Regions from separate parts of the Streptomyces sp. NPDC126503 genome, predicted to be linked through region 2. Evidence: riboswitches for the same ligand, from Rfam matches in the RefSeq annotation. Region 2 holds a riboswitch; the other holds the start of a gene.
The links. A riboswitch is a leader RNA that binds a small molecule or an ion and turns the genes downstream of it on or off. The one in region 2 is predicted to bind cyclic di-AMP.
Positions count from the first base shown of each region.

Region 1: it holds a riboswitch for cyclic di-AMP, as region 2 does, so the genes downstream of both, ABTY40_RS15585 (LysM peptidoglycan-binding domain-containing protein) here and ABTY40_RS10305 (M23 family metallopeptidase) in region 2, are expected to answer to the same signal.

Region 1 covers NZ_JBEORS010000010.1:22,610-29,900, forward strand. The annotation lists gene ABTY40_RS15555 (DUF6629 family protein) at 1-188, shown strand, start outside; gene ABTY40_RS15560 (hypothetical protein) at 196-408, shown strand; gene ABTY40_RS15565 (peptidylprolyl isomerase) at 534-1,034, shown strand; gene ABTY40_RS15570 (type B 50S ribosomal protein L31) at 1,111-1,359, opposite strand; gene ABTY40_RS15575 (alpha/beta fold hydrolase) at 1,585-2,349, shown strand; gene ABTY40_RS15580 (alpha/beta family hydrolase) at 2,486-3,832, shown strand; gene ABTY40_RS15585 (LysM peptidoglycan-binding domain-containing protein) at 3,816-4,685, opposite strand; cyclic di-AMP (ydaO/yuaA leader) riboswitch at 4,690-4,858, opposite strand; gene ABTY40_RS15590 (DUF6197 family protein) at 5,242-5,877, shown strand; gene ABTY40_RS15595 (DeoR/GlpR family DNA-binding transcription regulator) at 5,935-6,738, opposite strand; gene ABTY40_RS15600 (SIS domain-containing protein) at 6,890-7,291, shown strand, end outside.
Region 2 covers NZ_JBEORS010000006.1:51,402-58,692, forward strand. The annotation lists gene ABTY40_RS10280 (TetR/AcrR family transcriptional regulator) at 1-562, shown strand, start outside; gene ABTY40_RS10285 (SIMPL domain-containing protein) at 739-1,527, opposite strand; partial or broken gene ABTY40_RS10290 (DUF6745 domain-containing protein) at 1,685-1,862, opposite strand; partial or broken gene ABTY40_RS10295 (STM4011 family radical SAM protein) at 1,934-2,098, shown strand; gene ABTY40_RS10300 (SGNH/GDSL hydrolase family protein) at 2,106-2,900, opposite strand; gene ABTY40_RS10305 (M23 family metallopeptidase) at 3,073-4,056, opposite strand; cyclic di-AMP (ydaO/yuaA leader) riboswitch at 4,061-4,217, opposite strand; gene ABTY40_RS10310 (tyrosine-protein phosphatase) at 4,611-5,432, shown strand; gene ABTY40_RS10315 (DUF6126 family protein) at 5,448-5,603, opposite strand; gene ABTY40_RS10320 (helix-turn-helix domain-containing protein) at 5,722-6,351, opposite strand; gene ABTY40_RS10325 (aspartate aminotransferase family protein) at 6,434-7,291, opposite strand, start outside.

The DNA of each region.
Region 1 (7,291 bases), on a different contig from region 2:
TCCTCGCCCGGGACCGGCGGCTCCGCCTGCTCGGCCTCGCCACCGGCGCGGGCGCGGCGCTCTGCGCGCTGCTGTGGCGCACGGCGTTCGTCTCCACCTGGTGCGCCCTGGCCGCCGTCGCCTCGCTGCTCCTCCTCGGATGGATCCGTGGCCGGCGAACCGTAACTCCTCGGCCGCTGAGCAGTTGACCAGGGCATGAAGAAGCGCAGCATGCTCGCCATCGCCTCCCTCGCCGCAGGCGTCGTCACCGCCCTCATCACCCCGCCGCCGCAGGCCGACGCCGCCGAAGCGCCCCTCGGCGGAGCCACCGGACTGCTCCAGGAGGACCAGGCCGTCGAGACCGTCGTCCACGAGGCCGGCCAGGCCGCCGAGGGCGCCCTGGACCAGCGGGGCGGCGGACTGCTCTGATCCCGCGCGCGGATGCCGTCGCGGGTGCCCCTCGCCCCCTCCCCGGGCGGCGGGGCACCCGCGACGTGACACGGCGGGAGGCGGCCCGTGCGCGTGCGGTACGGGGGTAATGACAGGATGTCCCCATGAGCAACGACAACGTGTTCTTCGACATCACCATCAACGACGAGCCGGCCGGCCGGATCGTCTTCAAGCTGTTCGACGACGTCGTCCCGAAGACGGCGCGCAACTTCCGTGAGCTCGCCACCGGCGAGCACGGCTTCGGTTACGAGGGCTCCCCGTTCCACCGCGTCATCCCGGAGTTCATGCTGCAGGGCGGTGACTTCACCAACGGCAACGGCACCGGCGGCAAGAGCATCTACGGCGAGAAGTTCGCCGACGAGAACTTCACGCTGAAGCACGACCGCCCGTACCTGCTCTCCATGGCGAACGCGGGCCGCAACACCAACGGTTCGCAGTTCTTCATCACCACGATCGTCACCAGCTGGCTCGACGGCAAGCACGTCGTCTTCGGCGAGGTCGTGGAGGGCCAGGACCTGGTGAAGAAGATCGAGTCCCTCGGCTCCCAGTCCGGCCGCACCAGTGCCAGCATCAAGGTCGCCAAGTCCGGCGTCGTCAAGGGCTGAGCCCTTCCCCGCCGGCCGGGGCCGGGCGCGCCGTTCTCGACACGCACCCGCCCCGGCCGGGACCCGCCGCCACGGCTCAGCCCTGCTCGCCGTACCGGCGCTCGAACTTCGCGATCCGGCCCTCCGTGTCGACCGTCCGCGCCTTGCCCGTGTAGAACGGGTGGCTCTCCGACGAGATCTCCACGTCGATCACCGGATACGTGTTCCCGTCGTCCCACTCGATGGTGGTGTCGCTGGTCGCCGTCGACCGCGTCAGAAACGCGTACCCCGCCGAGCGGTCCCGGAAGACCACCGGCCGGTACTCGGGCTGCTTGTCCTGCTGCACGTGTCCTCCTCCGGGGCTGACGCCCTGAGTCCTCCGGCCTGAGCGACAGGCCACCCCCAGCCTCGCCGCGCCCGGCCGGGGCGACCAGCGCCACGGGACCGACCGGGTGACGCGCCGGACGAGTCCCCCGGACCGCCCCTTTGACTGCGCGCGACCGGGACGCCACACTCGGTCGTCGGGCGCCGCCGAGAGGTGCGGGCCCTTCCCAGGCCACCAGGGGGCGCGATGACCGGCAGGGTTCTTCCGTACGAGGTGCACGGCGAGGGGCCGGGTCGTGCCCTCGTGCTCCACAACTGGTTCGGCGACCGCACCAGCTTCGCCCCGCTCCGCGACCACCTCGACCCAGCCGCCGGGCAGTACGCCTTCCTCGACTGCCGCGGCTACGGCGAGGCCCGCGACACGCCCGGCGACTACACGATGGAAGAGGTCGCCGCCGACGCCCTCGCCGTCGCCGACGACCTGGGCTGGGACTCCTTCACCGTCATCGGTCACTCCATGGGCGCCAAGGCCGCCCAGGTGATGCTCCTCGACGAGCCCGGCCGCGTCCGGTCCCTCGTCGGCATCTCACCGGTCTCCGCCGCGGGCTTCCCGCTCGACCCCGAGACCTGGGAACTCTTCGCCGGGGCCGCCGCCGAGCCCGCGAACCGGCGCGCCATCATCGACCGCACCACCGGCGGGCGGTACGACGACACCTGGCTCGGCACCCGCGTCGAACGGTCCGTGAACCGTTCGTCGGCCACCGCCTTCCGCGCCTACCTGGACTCCTGGGCCCGCGCCGACTTCCACGAGCGCGTCCGCGACAACCCCGTGCCCGTCCTGCTCGTCGTCGGCGCCCACGACCCCGCCCTCGGCGCGGAGGCCATGGAGGCCACCTGGCTGCGCTGGTACCCCAACGCCCGCCTCCACGTCCTCGAGGACGCCGGCCACTACGCCCCCGAGGAGACCCCGAAGGCCCTCGCCGAGGCCATCGAGGCCTTCCTCGCCGCCTGACCCGGCCCCGGGCCGCTCCCTTGGGGTGCGGGCGACGGTGGGGGCGTGCCTACCCTGGAGGGAGCACGGGCCGGGGGCAGGGCCCCGGCACCGCCCGGAAGCCGCGGCGCACGCGGACGGCGGAAGGCGGCCGAGCATGTACTTCACGGACCGGACCGACGCGGGACGGCGCCTCGCCGCCCGCCTCGGCCACCTCGCGGCCCTCGACGTCACGGTCCTCGGCCTGCCCCGGGGCGGGGTCCCCGTGGCCGCCGAGGTCGCCGACGCCCTCGGCGCGCCGCTCGACATCTGCGTGGTACGGAAGCTGGGCGTGCCGTACCGGCCCGAGGTCGCGATGGGGGCCATCGGAGAGGGCGGCGTCAGGGTCCTGAACGACCAGGTGCTCCGCGACGCCCGGGTGGCCCCGGGTGACCTCGCGGCTGTCGAGGAACGCGAGCGCGCCGAGCTGGAGCGGCGCGCTCGCCGCTACCGGGGCGGCCGGCGGCCCGTACCGCTCGACGGCAGGACGGTCCTCGTGGTCGACGACGGGCTCGCGACCGGGGCCACCGCGCTCGCGGCCTGCCGGGTCGTCCGCGCCCGGGGCGCGGCACGGATCGTCTTCGCCGTCCCGGTCGCCCCCCGCGGCTGGACCACCCGCCTCGGCGGGGAGGCGGACGAGACCGTGTGTGTCCACACGCCGGACGGCTTCGCCGCGGTCGGCCAGTTCTACGAGGACTTCTCCGCGACCTCCGACGAGGAGGTCGTCGCCCGGCTCGCGCACAGCCGGGCCGTGCACGGACCCGTCGTCCGGGAGTCGGACGTCCGACTCCCGCTGCCGGAGGGCGGGGGCACCCTCGCCGGGCGGCTGGCCGTGCCCGAGGACGCGCACGGCGTCGTCCTGTTCGCCCACGGCAGCGGCAGCGGCCGGCACAGCCCCCGCAACCGGGCGGTGGCCGGAGCCCTGAACCGGGCGGGCCTCGGCACGCTCCTCTTCGACCTGCTCACCGAGGACGAGGCGGCCGACCGGCGGCTCGTCTTCGACACGCCGATGCTCGCCGGACGCCTGGCCCGGGCCACGGAGTGGCTGGCGGCGGAGCCGGCGGCCCGGGGGCTGCCGCTCGGCTGGTTCGGCGCGAGCACGGGAGCGGCCGCCGCCCTGTGGGCGGCGGCCGGGCCGGTCGGTACGGCGGGCGGCGGGACCGGTGCCCGGCCCGCGGCGATCGTCTCGCGCGGGGGCCGGCCCGACCTGGCCCACGAACGGCTGGCCCGGGTCGACGCCCCCACCCTCCTCGTGGTGGGCGGACGCGACGCGCTCGTCCTGGACCTCAACCGGAAGGCACAGGCGATGCTGCGCTGCGAGAACCGGCTGGAGGTCGTGCCCGGCGCCACCCACCTCTTCGAGGAGCCGGGCGCCCTGGAGGAGGTGGCGGAGCTCGCCGCCTCCTGGTTCACCGGGCACTTCGGACGCCGGACGGCCGCCTCGGACGTCAGTACGGGCCGTTGACGTTGTCAATCGAGCCGTAGCGGTCCGCCGCGTAGTTGCAGGCGGCGGTGATGTTCGCGACCGGGTCGAAGAGGTCCATGGACGTGCCCGGCACGTGGTAGGCCATGAAGGTCGGTTCGATGACCTGGAGCAGGCCCTTCGACGGGGTGCCGGCCGCGGCGTTGGAGTCCCACAGGTTGATGGCCCGCGGGTTGCCGGAGGACTCGCGCATCACGTTGCGCAGGATGCCGTCGTACGAACCGGGGATGCCGTACCGGGCCATGACGTCGAGCGACTCGCGGATCCAGCCGTCCAGGTTGTCGGCGTAGGCCGTCGTGGCGGCCCGGGCGGCAGGTGCCGCGGCGGGAGCGGCGGCCGGAGCCGCGGCGGCACCGGAGGAGGCGGGAGCCGAGCGCCGCTCGCCGCGGCTCGCGCGCTCGCTGGTGCCGGCCGGGGTCTTCGCCGCGGGAGCCTTCGCGGAATCCCGACGAATCGTCAGTTCGAGCCCGGGGTGAATGAGTGACGGATTGTCACCCACCACGGTCCGGTTGGCCCGGTAAAGAGCCTTCCAGCCGCCCTGAATTCCCTTCTCCCGTGCGATGCCGGAAAGGGAGTCGCCCTTCACGACGGTATAGGTGCGGGTCGTGGCGGGAGCGGCGGGGAGCGTGGCGGGGACGGTCGCGGCCGGCCGGGCGGAAGGCGCCGCCGGGAGCGCGTGGGCGGCGGTCTGCGGGGCCCCGGCGACCGGCTGGGCACCGGCCGAGGCGGGTACGACGAGCGGCAGGGCCAGCGCGGCGCCGCCCGAACCGGCGAGGGCGAGACCACGGGGGACGGTGCGGCGCCGAGGGCGGCGGTGCTTACCGTGTGCAGGCATGACGGCTTCCTCTCCGGCGCCTGCGGGGTGAGCTGTCGGGTTCGGACGGGAGGTGTCCGGCCGCGCGCACGCGGCTTCACCCCGAGCCGCTCCGGAAGGCCGGACCGGCGTGTTCGTGGGTCCCCCGCTCCTGCCGTCGGGTGAAAAGGGAGGTTTTCAGGCGGTGGCAGGATTCGGCGGTCCGCCTGAATGGGGGTGACCGTAGGCCAGAAAGGGGGCCGGGAACAAGGCGTCGCCCCGCGCATTCACGGAAAAGCGGTTCCCGGAATTCGCGCATTCAAGATCCTGTGGAGCGGCGGCCGGGCGAACGGCCTTGCGGCGTACGGCTCGGCCGACGCCGGAACCCCTCCGGGCGGGCCGGGAAGTGAAACGCGTCACCCGGAGCGCAATGTCCGAATATGGGCTGTAATTCCGATCGAAAGGGAAGCGGGTGAAATGCTCCCCCTTCGGGTGGCGTGAAAAGGGGTGGCCGAGCGCCGCGCCCACGAAAGGGGCAAATGTCGCGAAGTCGACATTTGTGCTGAAGGATGAGGTCCTCCGACCTCAGGAGCCGCCCATGTCCTCCGCCCCTTCCCTGCTCGGCCCCGACGCCCTGGACCGCGAGGCCGCCGCCCTGTACGAGAGCGCGACCTGGCAGCGGATCGTCGAGAACTGGCACGGCCAGGCCCCCGCCCCCGCTCCCCCCGGCGAGAACCCGGGCCCGGAGGAGCGGCCGGGGGAGGACTGGCGCGCCCTCCTCACCGTCCCGGTGGACCGGCTCGTCGCCGAGGCCCTCGACGCGCTGCCGCCCGCCCTGCCCGCCGAGCGCCGGCTCCCCGGCCGCGTCGGAGCCGCGCTCCCGGACCGCCTGCACGTGTGGCGCCGGATCGGCCAGGCCGATCTGCGCCCCTCGGTGCACCTCGGCTACGCCCGCCAGGTCCTGGAGGAATGGGGCTGGCAGAACGCCCCGTACCGGCTCCGCGACGCCCGGGGCGCCCGCTGCGTCTGCGGCGCCCTGCTCGCCGCCCACCGCCTCGGCTACGGCAGCGCCGACACCATGAACCAGGCCGCCGCCTGGATCGTCACCGAGCTGCGCGCCCGGGGCTGGACCGGGCTGATCGGACCCTGGAACCGTGCCCCCGGCCGGACCGCCGCCGACGCCCTGGCCCTGCTGGACGCCACCGCCCGCCGGGCCGCGTACGCCGGCCACTGAACGGCCGCCCGCCGCCCGGCCCCGGTGACTCCGGCACGAGGGCGGCGGCGCGGTCGGTCAGACGGTCAGCACCTTCACGCCCGCCTCGCCGAACCGCGCGACCGCCTCCGCCGGGACGGCGGAGTCCGTGACGAGGAGGTCGACGCGGCCGGTCCCGCAGATGCGGGCGAACGCCCGCCGGCCCAGCTTCGAGGAGTCCGTCACGACCACGACCCGGCTCGCCCGCTCGGCGAACAGACGACTGACGGCCGCCTCCTCCTCCTGATGGGCCATCACGCCCAGCTCGGCGTCCATGCCGTCGACGCCGAGCACCACCACGTCCAGGACGACTTCGCCGAGCACGCCGGCCGTCAGTGGTCCCACCAGCTCGTACGTCTGCGGACGCGCCACCCCGCCCGTCGTGACCAGCTTGATCGCCGGCCGCACGGCCAGCTCGCCGGCGATGTTGAGGGCGTTGGTGACCACGGTCAGCGCCGGCGCGGCCGGGACGGCACCCGGCGCCTGTGCCCGCTCGCCGGCGAACCGCACCGCGAGCGCCCGCGCCACCTCCGTCGTCGTCGTACCGCCGTTGAGTCCCACGACCTCGCCGGGCGCGATCAGATCCGCCACGGCGGCCGCGATCCGCCGCTTCTCCGGCGTGTGCCGGGTGGACTTGTAGCGCAGCGGAAGCTCGTACGAGACGCCGTGGGCGACCGCGCCGCCCCGGGTGCGCACGAGCAGCCGCTGCTCGGCGAGTTCGTCCAGGTCGCGGCGGATCGTGGCGGCGGAGACGTCCAGCGCGGCGGCGGCCTCCTCGACCTCCACCCTGCCGGAGTCGGCGAGCAGTTCGAGGAGCGCGTTCCACCGCTCGTGCTTGGCCATGTGTGCCGTTCCCCTCCCGCTCGTCCGCGCGGCGATTCTAGCCGCCGCGCTGCACGGGACCTGGAAAGTGGATGCGTGGATCTGCTTGAATCTGACGCTGTCCGAGCAACTTCAATCATCACCCCGTCTCTCCGTTCGCAAGGAGCGCCGCATGACCTCCCGTACCTCCGCGGAGATCGCCTCCCAGCCCACCACCTGGCGCCAGGCGGCCCGCACCCTCGACCGGCACACCGCGGCCCTGCCCCGGCGCGGCGAGCGCGTCGCCGTCATCGGCTGCGGCACCTCCTGGTTCATGGCACTGGCCTACGCGGAGCTGCGCGAGTCCGGCGGCCACGGGGAGACCGACGCCTTCGCCGCCTCCGCCTTCCCGTACGGACGCCGCTACGACCGCGTCCTCGCGATCACCCGCTCCGGCACGACGAGCGAGGTCCTCACCGTCCTCGCCCGGCTCCGGGGCGGCGTGCCGACCGGCGCCCTGACGGCCGACCCGACCACCCCCGTCATGGACCTCGCCGACGCGGTCGCCGTCCTGGACTTCGCCGACGAGGAGTCG
Region 2 (7,291 bases):
CAACGCGCTGGTGATCTACCACTTCGCGACCAGGGAGCGGCTCGTCGCCGCGGCGTTCGCCCACGCGGCCGAGGCCGATCTCGCTCAGCTGCGGCGCCTGCTCGGCCGGCGCGTCCCGGCGGTGCGGCGGCTGCGGGCGGCCGTGCGCTGGTACGCCCCCACGGGCCAGGCGAAGGGCTGGCGGCTCTGGATCGAGAGCTGGGCCGCCTCCCTGCACGACCCGGAACTGCGGCGGGTCGCCGCCTCCCTCGACCAGGAGTGGAAGGCGGCCCTCGCCCGGGTGATGGCCGAGGGGGACGCGGCGGGCGAGTTCCGCTGCCCGGACCCGCCCGCCGCGGCCCTCCGCCTCACGGCCCTCCTCGACGGCCTCGCCGTCCAGACCACGGTCTACGCGGCCCCCCTCACCCGTGCCGCGATGCTCCGCTGGGCCGACGCGGCCCTCTCGCGCGAACTGGGCCTCCCGGAGGTCCCGGCGGGCGGCGCGGGGGCGGAGGTCGCCGGCTCCGAGGCGGAACCGGGGCCGGACCGGTCACCGGGGCCTGCGCCCGCCGGTTCCGGCTGAGCCCCGGCACGAGGTGCCCGGGCTGCGCCAAGAGCCCCGGCACCGCGCGGCCGGAAGCCACCGGTTCTCGAGCGGGCGGCAGGCCTCACGAGCGGGCGAGCGGGCGGCAGCCGCGGAACCGTCCTCGGCGCGCGCCGCACAGGCTCTCCCTCCGGGGAAACCGGCGGCGGCGCCGCTCAGAGGAGTTCGTAGACCGCCGAGACCGTCACGTGCTCCTCGATCTCACCGGGGGCCAGCGGGACCGAGGCTCCGTCGGCGGAGAGGGACGGGGACGCCGCGCCCTGGCCGGGGCGGGTGGTCTCGCCCTCGCTCAGGGAGACCAGGCGGCCGAGGCGGTGGCCGCTGAGGCGGGCGTGCTGCCGTGCCTTCTCATGGGCGTCCTGGTAGGCCGCCTCGCGGGCCTTGGCGCGCAGGGCTCCCGGGTCGGCGACGTCGAAGACGACGCCGTTCACGCGGCCCGCGTCGCGCGCCGCCTCGTTGACCGCGCCGATGACCTGGCCGGCCCGGTCGAGGGCGCGGACCTTCACCGTGAAGGACTGGACGGCCTGGTAGCCGCTCACCTTGCTCTCGCCGCCGGAGGTCTGGGTGTAGACGGGCATCACGGAGAGGCTGTCCGTCCGGATGTCCCGGTCCGCGATGCCCTGGGCGCGCAGGACCCGCAGGAGGTTCTCGGCCTCCGTGGTCTGCGCGGCCATCGCTTCCTTGGCGGTCGTGCGGTCGGCCTCCACCGCGATGGAGAGGAGCGCGAGATCCGGTGCGGCGGAGGCGCTGCCGCTGCCGGTCACGGTGACCGTCGCGGGGTCGGCGGCGGGGGCCGCGGCGAACGGGGCCGTCCGCACGGGCGCGGCGGCCTGCGCGGGGGCGGCTGCGGCGACGAGCCCGCCGAGGACGAGCGCGGCGGTGGCGAGGACCCCGGCTGTCCGGGCGGCGGTTCTTCCGGGGATCTGGGGCGTACGGGGCGTCACGGGCGGTCCCTTCGACGGTGACGGGGGCGGGAAGTCCGGCGCGCACATCCCAGCACCCGCCGCCGCCCCCTCCCGTACGCCACTCCTGCCCGGCCTCTCCCTTCACCTCCCCGTACCACGTCCGTACCGCCGGGTGCCTGCGCCGGCCTCCACAGGCCTGCGCGAGAGGCGCGTACACATCGGCGTGGAGGCCGAAGGTCCAGGCCACGCCCTCGCGCGGTCCGGGTCGCGGGCGGCACGCGGAGCCAGTACGTGCGGTGGCCGCCGTCGGGCTCGGGCGTGGAGTTGACGACCTCGACCATCGCCACGTCCTCGTCGTCGGGGAGTGCGGCGCGCGGCGAGGGGGCCCAGAGCACGCGTTCCGGTGCGGCGAGACCCGCCGTGCGGGAGGCGAGCCGGACGCCGTCACCGTGCCGCGCTGCGGCCGCGCGCGTGTCCCCTCGCCGTCTGCGACTACCACATCGGCTACGTCCACCTGGAGACGCTGCCGCTGTACGACGTGTTCGCGGGCGGGGTCCTGGAGCGGATCCCCGCCGGCTTCCCGGCCGCCTCGCGGACCCCAGGGGCATGAAGCCGGGCTACAGGGGCATGAGGTCGGGGCGCTTGGCCTCCACGTGGTCGCCGGAGCTCTCGCCGCGCAGCCGTCGCCCGATCCAGGGGACCAGGTACTCCCTGGCCCAGTGGATGTCGTCGCGGCGCACCTCGAGGGTGCCGCGCGGGGGGACCGGCGGCCACGGCTGGTCCGGGTCGGCCGGCACCGGCAGGCCGAGGACCTGGGCGGCGCGCAGGGCGACCCGGGTGTGGCCGTCGGGCGAGAGGTGCAGGCGGTCGCTGTCCCAGGCGCGCCGGTCCTGGACGGAGCGCAGCGACCACAGGTCGAGGACCGGGCAGCCGTAGCGGTCCGCGATGGCGCGGACGTGCGCGGTGTAGGTGGCGATCTTGCCGCGCAGGTGCCGGAGCACGGGCACGTCGCGGGTGTCGAAGCCGGTGGTCACCATGACCGTGCCGACGGCGGAGGTGAGGTCGGCGACGGCGCGCTCGAAGCGCTCGGCCACGTCGTCGGGGTCGGTGCCGGGGCGGATGATGTCGTTGCCGCCGGCGCAGAAGGTCACCAGGTCGGGTGCGAGTTCCTTCGCCCGCGGGACCTGTTCCGCGACGATCTGGTCGAGCAGGCGCCCCCGTACGGCCAGGTTGGCGTAGCGGAAGGCCTCGGGCTCCGGCAGCTGGTCGGCGAGGAGGACCGCGAACCGGTCCGCCCAGCCGATGTACGTCCCGCCGGGGCCGGGGTCTCCGACGCCCTCGGTGAAGCTGTCACCGATCGCCGCGTACGACCCGAATGCGTTCTTGTCTGTTGATCTCGAATCGTCTGCCACGGGGGCACATCCTTCCTTCCGGGATGTGACCTACGCGACCGTAAGGAGGGGTTGACGGCGGGTGACATATGCCACCGATAAAGATTTCCCCAAGGCCGGAACAAACCGGTGGCCCGGCACAGGAGTGCCGGGCCACCGCGGAGCCTGAGCGCGCGCCTTCGAGCGCGGCGGGTCAGATGGAGACGCCGTGCTGGCGGAGGTAGGCCAGCGGGTCGATGTCGGAACCGTAGCTGGGCGAGGTCCGGATCTCGAAGTGCAGGTGCGGGCCGGTGGAGTTGCCGGTCGAGCCGGAGAGGCCGATCTGCTGGCCGCCGCTGACGGACTGGCCGGCCGAGACGGCCAGGGAGGAGAGGTGGGCGTACTGCGAGTAGTTGCCGTCGGCGTGCTGGATGACGACCTCGTTGCCGTAGGCGCCGCTCCAGCCGGCGGAGACGACCGTGCCGGCGCCGACGGCGCGGACGGTGGTGCCGGAGGAGGCGATGAAGTCGGCACCGGTGTGGTAACCGGAGGACCACATGGAGCCCGAGGCGCGGTACGGGGTGGAGACGCCGCCGGCGACGGGGGCGACCCAGCCGGAGGAGGCCGTGGAGCTGCCGGTGGACGGCGCCGTGTCGGAGGTGGCCGTGGCCGGGGCGGAGGCGCGCTCGCTGCTCCGGGAGGCGCGGGACTCCTCCTTCTTCGGGGCGGCCTTGCGCTCCGTCTTCGGGGCGGCCTTCCGCTCGGCCTTGCGCTCCGCCTTGGGAGCGGCCTTCGGCGCGGCGGCGGTGTTCTCGCCGTTCAGCGTCAGCTTCATGCCGGGCAGGATCAGGGAGGGGTCCTCGCCGACGACCTGGCGGTTGTCCGCGTACAGCTTCTGCCAGCCGCCCTCGACACCCTGCTCGGTGGCGATCTTGGACAGGTAGTCGCCACTGACGACGGAGTACGTCCTCGGGGCGGCCTTCTTCGCGGCGGGCGCGGCCTGGGCGCTCTGCGCCACCTGGGCGGCGGCCACGGCGTGGGTCTGGACGGCGGCGGCCGGGGCGGCCTGCTCGGCGGCGTGGGCGCCGGTCGCGCCGAGGAGCGGAAGCGCGACGACGGCGCCTCCGGTGCCGGCGGCGACGAAACCGCGGGTGAGGGAATTGATCTTCGGACGGCGGTGCTTACCCTTCGCGGGCATGGCGAATTCCTCTCCGGCGCCTGCGAGGTGAGCTGTCGGGTTCGGACTGGAGATGTCCGGCCGCGTGTCCACGCGACTTCACCCCGAGCCGTCCTGCGTCGCGGGACCGGCGTACTTCCTGGGTCCCCCGCTCCTGCCACGCGAGTGGGCTGGGTATGAATTCCGGTCGGTGGCAGGATTCGGCGGTCCGACCGGAGTGACGGTGACGCTAGACGAGGGGGGTCGGCGGGAACAAGCCGTTCTTTTCCGACGGCATTCGCCGCCGTCGTTCTCCGCCGGAATTCCGGTCACCCTCCGTGGACCACGGACCCGCGATCCCCTTTTCCCGCAGGGCAATTGCTCCGGGCGGGCGGCCACGATCCGTCACTTCTATGACCCTGCTCACGCACGATGACTCATGTCACCTGCAACCAGCGCGAGTTACCGCCAATGCCTCAATTCGGACAGATCACTCATTCCTGTCCGCGGGGGTGCGTCAGGGGGGTCCCACCTGGATGATTGCGCCAGAAACCCCTCGCGCGTCGGCCACCGAACGCCTACCTCCAGGAGCATCCGTGACGCAGCAGCTGCCACAGATCCCGCCCATCGCGGCGAACGAGCCCGAACTCACCGGGGTCCGCAACTTCCGGGACGTGGGCGGCCTGCCGACGACCGACGGGCGCGCCGTGCGCCCCGGGCGCCTCTTCCGCAGCGGCCACCTCGCCCACGCGACCGAGGAGGACGCCGCCTTCCTCGCCTCGCTGGGCCTGCACACGGTCTTCGACTTCCGCAACGAGGCGGACCGGCGGGTGGAGGGCCCGGACGTCGAGCTGCCCGGCGTGCGGAACGTGAACATACCGCTGAACGACCCGGCCGACGGCAAGGAGTTCTGGAAGCTCGTCCGGGGCGGCGACCTCGCGCAGCTCCGGGAGATCCTGGGAGACGGCAAGGCCGCCGCCCGGATGTCCGATTCGTACCGGAAGATGATTGTGGAGCGGACGGCGGAGCACAGCCGGATCCTGCACTCCATGGCCGAGGAGAGCGTCCCGGCGCTGATGCACTGCGCGGCGGGCAAGGACCGCGCCGGGCTCTCGATCGCCATCACCCTGCTCGCCCTCGGCGTCGAGCGGGAGGCCATCGAGGCGGACTACGTGGTGTCGAACGACCCGCACCGCCGCTACAAGGTGCGCCGCAGCTCCACCGCCCCGGACGCGATGTCGCCGGAGGTGATGGAGCTGCTGAGCCCGCTGTTCGACGCGCGGGTGGAGTACCTGCGGGCCGCGTTCGAGACGATCGACGCCACCTGGGGCTCGCCGGAGGCCTATCTCACCCAGGGGCTGGGACTGTCCGCCCGGACCCGTGAGCTGCTGCGGGAGCGCCTGCTCACGGAGGCCTGACCCGGCCGGCCGCGCCTACTGGTTCTGGCCGCCGAGCAGGAAGAGCAGGTAGAGGAAGCCGGCGAAGAGGTGCCCGGCGATCAGATAGGCGAAGAGGCGGAGCACCAGCCCCTTGGGGAACTTCCCGCCGCCGCGTTCCTCGCCGGTCACCGGTGCGGACTTGTCTGGTATGTCGGGCATGTCGGTCCTTTCCTGAGGAAACGTCACGGGGTCCTCGTCACGGGTCGTCGCGGTCCGTCGGGGAGCCGCCCTCACGGGCCGTCGCGGGAACCGGCGCCGGCGCCCGAGGTCAGCGCCGGTGCGGGCTTCCGTCGCCGAGGCAGAGCTCGGCCACGGGACTCTGCAGCAGGGTGTGGACGAAGAGCAGCTCGGCGCCGGACCGGGTCGCGGCGCCGATGCGGTGCGGGGTCAGCGAGTCGAAGTGCGCGCCGTCCCCGGGGTCGAGGACGTGCACGGTCTCGCCGAGCGCCAGCCGCACCCGCCCCTCCAGGACGTGGATCCACTCCTCCCCCGGGTGGACCCGCACGATGTCGGCCCGGGTGGCGTACGGGACGTGGACCCGCAGGGCCTGGAGGGCGCGCCCGGCGCCGCCCGCCTGGCGGTAGATCCAGCCGTCCGCCTCGACCGGTTCGGAGCGTCCCGCCCGGACGACGGGGTCGTGCTCGGGCGGCGCCTCGCCGAGGAGGGCGGAGACCGTCGTACCGTAGATGCGCGCGAGGGCGAGGAGCATCGGCAGAGAGGGCTGCCGGTTCCCGGTCTCCAGGCGCGAGAGGTGAGCCGGGGAGAGCCCGGCGCGCTGGGCGGCCACCTCCAGTGTGAGCCCGCGGCGGCGCCGCAGGGCCCGCAGCTGGGGGGCGACGTCCGGGACGGCGCCGGGCGGGGCGGGGTCCGGGGAGTCTCCCCCGGGGACGTGGTCCATGCGTCCATTGCGCCAGCATCGTGCCTCCGAGGCAACTTTCTTGCCCCGGAGGCAAAAACCGGCGCGCTCCCGCGACCGGCGCTCAGCGCTGGGCGACCGCCTGCCGTACGAGCGTCCTGCCGAAGTCCCACATCAGCCCGCCCCCGCCGTGGGCCTCGTCCATGACCGCCGTGAACGCCGTGACGAAGCGGTCCACGTCGGCCTCGTCGACCACCAGCGGCGGGATCAGCTTGATCACCTCCAGGTGGTCGCCGGAGACCTGGGTGAGGATCCGGTGCCGCTGGAGCAGCGGGACGACCACCATCTGGGCGAAGAGTCCCTTGCGGGCCGCCTGGAGCATCGCCCACCGCCCGCGCAGCCCCAGCGAGGTGGGCCGGCCGAACTCGATGCCGATCATCAGACCGCGGCCGCGGACCTCGTGGAGGAGCTCGTACCGCGGCACGAGCTCCCTGAGCCGCCCGAGGAGCAGGTCCCCGATCCGCCGGACGTGGGCGATCGTGCCCTCGCTCTCCATCACGGAGAGGACGGCGAGCCCGGCGGCCATGGCCTGGGCGTTGGAGCCGAAGCTCGCCGAGTGGACCAGGACCCGGTCCATCGAGGAGTAGACCTTCCTGAAGATCCAGTCCTTGCCGAGGGTGGCGCCGACCGGCACGTAGCCGCCGGAAAGCGCCTTGGCGACGCACACGAGATCCGGTTCGACGCCCTCCTCGTGCTGGTGGGCGTAGAAGTCGCCGGTCCTGCCGAGTCCCGTCTGGACCTCGTCGGCGATGAGCAGGGCCCCGTGCCGGCGCAGCAGCTCCTGGGCGGCGCGCAGGAAGCCGGGGGGCGCCGCGTGGACGCCCTTGCCCTGGATGGGTTCGACCACGAAGGCGGCCACGTCACCGGAGCGCAGCTCCCGCTCCAGGCCGTCGAGGTCGCCGAGGGCGATGGCGGTGTCCGG